Regions from separate parts of the Winogradskyella sp. MIT101101 genome, predicted to be linked through region 2. Evidence: riboswitches for the same ligand, from Rfam matches in the RefSeq annotation. Region 2 holds a riboswitch; the other holds the start of a gene.
The links. A riboswitch is a leader RNA that binds a small molecule or an ion and turns the genes downstream of it on or off. The one in region 2 is predicted to bind S-adenosylmethionine.
Positions count from the first base shown of each region.

Region 1: another riboswitch for S-adenosylmethionine. It lies ahead of SIB89_RS08080 (homocysteine S-methyltransferase family protein); the one in region 2 lies ahead of SIB89_RS06920 (O-acetylhomoserine aminocarboxypropyltransferase/cysteine synthase family protein).

Region 1 is NZ_CP138982.1:1,773,768-1,776,251, reverse strand. It holds gene metH (methionine synthase) at 1-79, opposite strand, end outside; gene SIB89_RS08085 (four helix bundle protein) at 81-437, opposite strand; gene SIB89_RS08080 (homocysteine S-methyltransferase family protein) at 462-1,475, opposite strand; SAM riboswitch class I at 1,579-1,703, opposite strand; gene SIB89_RS08075 (HupE/UreJ family protein) at 1,839-2,426, shown strand.
Region 2 is NZ_CP138982.1:1,475,748-1,478,231, forward strand. It holds gene SIB89_RS06920 (O-acetylhomoserine aminocarboxypropyltransferase/cysteine synthase family protein) at 44-1,342, opposite strand; SAM riboswitch class I at 1,465-1,589, opposite strand; gene metK (methionine adenosyltransferase) at 1,975-2,484, shown strand, end outside.

The DNA.
Region 1 (2,484 bases), 300 kb from region 2:
CGAGTGGTTCTAATCCAGATAAGGTTAAATATTTATATTGGTTGCTAGTTGTTAGTTGTTTGTTGTTGGATGAACTCATACTATTTTTTTGATTTGAAATAATTAATGAATCCGTTCAATAATTTTTTACAAGTTGTAATTTTTGTTAATATGTTCTCTAGTTGTTCTTCGGAAATGTATTGCAAATCAAAGGCTAAATAAAGCTGAGTTTCTAGTTCATACAAAGATCCTTTTGAGATATATAAAAAATGAATGGTCTCTTTATTAGACTGTCTTCCTAGACCTTCAGCAATATTTGAAGGTATAGAGATTGAACATCTTCTAACTTGATTTGTTAATGCATATAATTCTTCTTTGGGGAATAGATCGCTCAAGAGATAAACTTTTTTAACTAATTCTCTAGATGATTTCCAAACGTCTAATTCTATATAATTCATTTCTTCTTTTTTGTGAACTAACAACTAACAACTAACAACTATCTGTCTTGGTTTGTATTTCTGAGCAACTTCAGCAATAGCTTTGATGTGATCTGGACTTGTGCCACAGCAACCACCAATTATATTGATGAGGCCATCCTTAAGATAGTCTTCAATAAAGCCTTGCATCTGTTTGGGTGATTCATCATATTCTCCAAAAGCATTAGGTAAACCTGCGTTGGGATGTGCTGAGGTAAAAAATTCAGTTTCGTTAGAAAGCCGTTGTAAATATGGTTTCAACTGTTCTGCACCAAGTGCACAATTAAAGCCAACACTCAATAAAGGAATATGAGATATTGAGGTTAAAAAAGCTTCAACCGTTTGACCAGATAAAGTTCTACCCGAAGCATCTGTAATCGTTCCCGAAACCATAATCGGAATGTCTATGTTTCGTTCTTCCTTAACTTCTTCAATAGCGAATAAAGCTGCTTTTGCATTAAGCGTGTCAAAAATAGTTTCAACTAAAAGGATATCAACACCACCATCAATTAAGGCTTCAACTTGTTGTTTGTAGGCAATTCGTAATTCGTTAAAAGTAATCGCTCTGTACTCTGGTCGGTTAACGTCTGGTGATAAACTTGCGGTTTTATTGGTTGGACCAATACTACCTGCCACAAAACGTGGTTTTTCTGGGTTGGCTTTTGTGAATTCATCAGCAACTTGTTTCGCAATTTTGGCGGATTCAAAATTGAGCTCGTACACCAAATCTTCCATATCGTAATCTGCCATGGCGATTGTTGTGCCAGAAAATGTGTTGGTTTCAACGATGTCTGCACCAGCTTCAAAGTATTTAGCATGTACTTCTGCTATGGCTTTTGGTTGTGTTATGGATAACAAATCGTTGTTGCCTTTTAGTGGCGAAGGGTAATCCTTAAAACGTTCGCCTCTAAAATCTTCTTCTGAGAAATTATACTGCTGAAGCATGGTTCCCATGGCTCCATCGAGGACTAAGATTCGTTTTAACAATTCGATTTCTACTTTACTATTGCGTTTGGTCATAGTTGTTTTTTTGGTAAAACCAAAAGTCAATTGCACCGTAAAGGTGTGCTTAATAGAAAAATGTTATAAGAAAATATGGAATTACAGATGTGTAATTTCGTTTAGGTTATCTATCCGAATTTGCGAGAAATGATTCGCTATAAACAGTAGAATTTAGCACCTTCTTAATAAGTTTAAGGGTTGCTAAGGTTTCAATGGGTCTAATCCCTCCACCTTTCTTGATAACATCTCAATAAGTTAATTGAACTTTGTGTACACAATATTCCGAAAGAAATTATCAATAAGCAAATTTTATTCACTTTATTTTAACTAGAGCATATTGCATTTTAATCGTAACTTTGGACTATCCCAAATGAATTAATTATGTTAGAAAACTTCTGGTTTAATGTTAAAATAGGCATTAACCATATTTTAGATATTAATGGCTACGACCATGTGCTTTTTTTGATGGTATTAGCTGTGCCTTATGTGTTTAAGGACTGGAAACGTGTTTTGGTTTTGGTGACACTCTTTACAGTAGGCCATACAGTTTCTCTATTTCTAGGTGCCTATGATGTTGTTACCGTTAACAGCAAATTGGTAGAATTTTTAATACCGATAACCATTTTAATAGCGGCTATTTATAATGTGTTTACCGCAGGCAAAAAAGAACGAAACAATAAAATTAGTGTGCTTTTTATTACCACGCTTTTTTTCGGACTTATTCACGGATTAGGTTTTGCACGTGAAGCAAAGATGTTAGACGATGGCTCTTTGGCATTTCTTATTGAGTTTGCCATTGGTATAGAGATAGCTCAAATCATTGTGGTTTTCATTATCTTATTTTTAGGGTTCTTGTTTCAAACTATCTTTAGATTTTCGCGTAGAGATTGGGTCATGGTCCTTTCTGCTATTGTTATTGGATTGGTGATCCCAATGATAATAGGTAGTGATTTGTTAAACGCTTCATAATTGATAAAACTTTAACGGCAAGTAAATTGTTTATACAATTCTAACCTTTTATATTCGT
Region 2 (2,484 bases):
CCTAGTACAAGGGCATCTGTTCTAAACTAAACAACACTAAAGGCTAATCTTGAAAAACGTTATGCTGTTTTACAACAGCAAATGCTTCCTTCAAATCGGCTTTTAAATCTTCAATATTTTCTATACCAACTGATAAACGGATAAGATCTTTCGTCACACCAGTGCTTTGTTGAGCTTCATCAGTTAATTGCTGATGTGTAGTACTCGCAGGATGTATAATCAGTGATTTTGTATCTCCAATGTTCGCTAAAAGTGAAAATAGTTTTGTTGTGTCTGCAATGGTCTTTGCAGATTCATAACCACCATCGACACCAAAAGTAACCACACCACTCTGACCTTGAGGTAAATATTTTTTAGCAAGCTCATGGTATTTACTGGTTTTTAGACCTGGATAATTTACCCATGTCACTTCTGGTTGCTCTTGTAACCACTTCGCCAATTCTAGAGCATTCTGGCTGTGCTTTTTTATACGTAATTCTAAGGTCTCTAAACCTTGTATAATCTGAAACGCATTAAACGGACTCAAAGCACCTCCATAATCTCGCAAGCCTTCTATCCTTACTTTGGCAATAAATGCAGCTTCTTCAAGAGCTTCATTATACACTAAGCCATGGTAACCAGGTGATGGTTCTGTGAATTCAGGAAACTTTCCATTAGCCCAATCAAAAGTACCTGCGTCAATGATGACTCCTCCAAGTGCTGTTCCATTACCGTTGATATATTTTGTTAATGAATGGATAACAATATTTGCACCATAGTCAATTGGGTTTAGCAGATACGGTGTTGCAACTGTATTGTCAACAATAAGAGGTACTTTGTATGTTTTTGCTTCTTTTGAAATAGCTTCAATATCCAACACATCTAATTTTGGATTCCCTAAGGATTCAATGAAAAAAGCCCTTGTATTTTCTTGAGCAGCTTTGTTGAAGTTTTCTGGATCTGATGGATCTACGAAGGTGGTCGTTATACCATGTCTCGGTAATGTTACGCTCAACAAATTATAGGTTCCGCCATACAAACTGTTGGATGCTACAATATGATCTCCAGCTTTTAACAAGGTCAGCAAACTTGTTGCGATTGCCGATGTACCTGAAGCTGTAACTACTGCTGCAATTCCGCCTTCTAATGACGCTAACCGTTGTTCTAAAATATCATTTGTTGGGTTGTTGATTCTTGTATAGATATTACCCGTTTCTGCTAAAGCAAACAGATTTGCAGCATGGTCAGAATCATTGAAAACATATGCTGTGGATTGATAAATAGGAACAGCTCTGGTTCCTCCATTGTTTTGGACATCGTGTCCTGCATGCAACGCTTTTGTTGCGAATTTTTGTGTACTCATTTTTCTAAGTTTTTGAGTTAATAAATAATTAAAACAAAAGCCAAATAGACCTCGGTTAGAGGCATACTTAATAGAAAAATGTTATGAAGAAATATGCTAATTACAGATGAGTAATTAGTCTTGGGTTATCTATCTAAATTTGCAAAAAATGACTCGCAAATTCAAGTAGAATTTAGCACCTTCTTAGTAAATCTAAGGGTTGCTAAGGCTTCAATGGGTCTAATCCCTCCACCTTTCTTGATAACATTTCAGTAAGTGTTTTGAACTTTGTGAGTACAAATATTGTGTTATAAATTTTTAATTTCAAAATAAAACGGCAAGTTTTTAAATTATTTATGAAATCGACAAAATAAACGCTTGTTTTTGAAAAATATGTAATATATCTTAAATCTATAATCATATTGATATAGATTCAATTGTAAATGAACAAACTATTTTCAAGTTTCTTATCGCTTAAACCTTTTTTATCTTAAATTTTAATCTGTACATTTGCCCAGATTAAAAAAGAGGAAAAATTTGTTCTGATTGCAACCTCAATAAAAAATGCTAAAGCAGTTAGGTTTTCAACTTCTCTAGCAACCAAGCAATCTCAATAGGTTTTTCAAGAATACATTAAAATTTAAAAGAGATTTATGCCATATTTATTTACTTCAGAAAGTGTTTCGGAAGGTCATCCAGATAAAGTAGCTGATCAAATTAGTGACGCTTTAATAGATAATTTTTTAGCTTTTGACCCGGAGTCTAAAGTGGCTTGTGAAACTTTGGTAACCACAGGACAAGTGGTGCTTGCAGGCGAAGTAAAATCCAACACCTACTTAGATGTTCAAAAAATAGCTAGAGATACCATTAATAAGATTGGCTACACCAAAAGCGAATACATGTTCGATGGCAATTCTTGTGGTGTTTTCTCAGCAATACATGAGCAATCTGAGGATATTAATCGTGGTGTAGATAGAGCTTCCAAAGAAGAGCAAGGTGCTGGTGACCAAGGGATGATGTTTGGTTATGCTACAAACGAAACCGACAATTATATGCCACTGGCTTTAGATATTTCGCATATTATTTTAAAGGAATTAGCTGAACTTCGTAGGGAAAATAAAGACATCACTTATTTAAGACCAGATTCTAAAAGTCAAGTAACG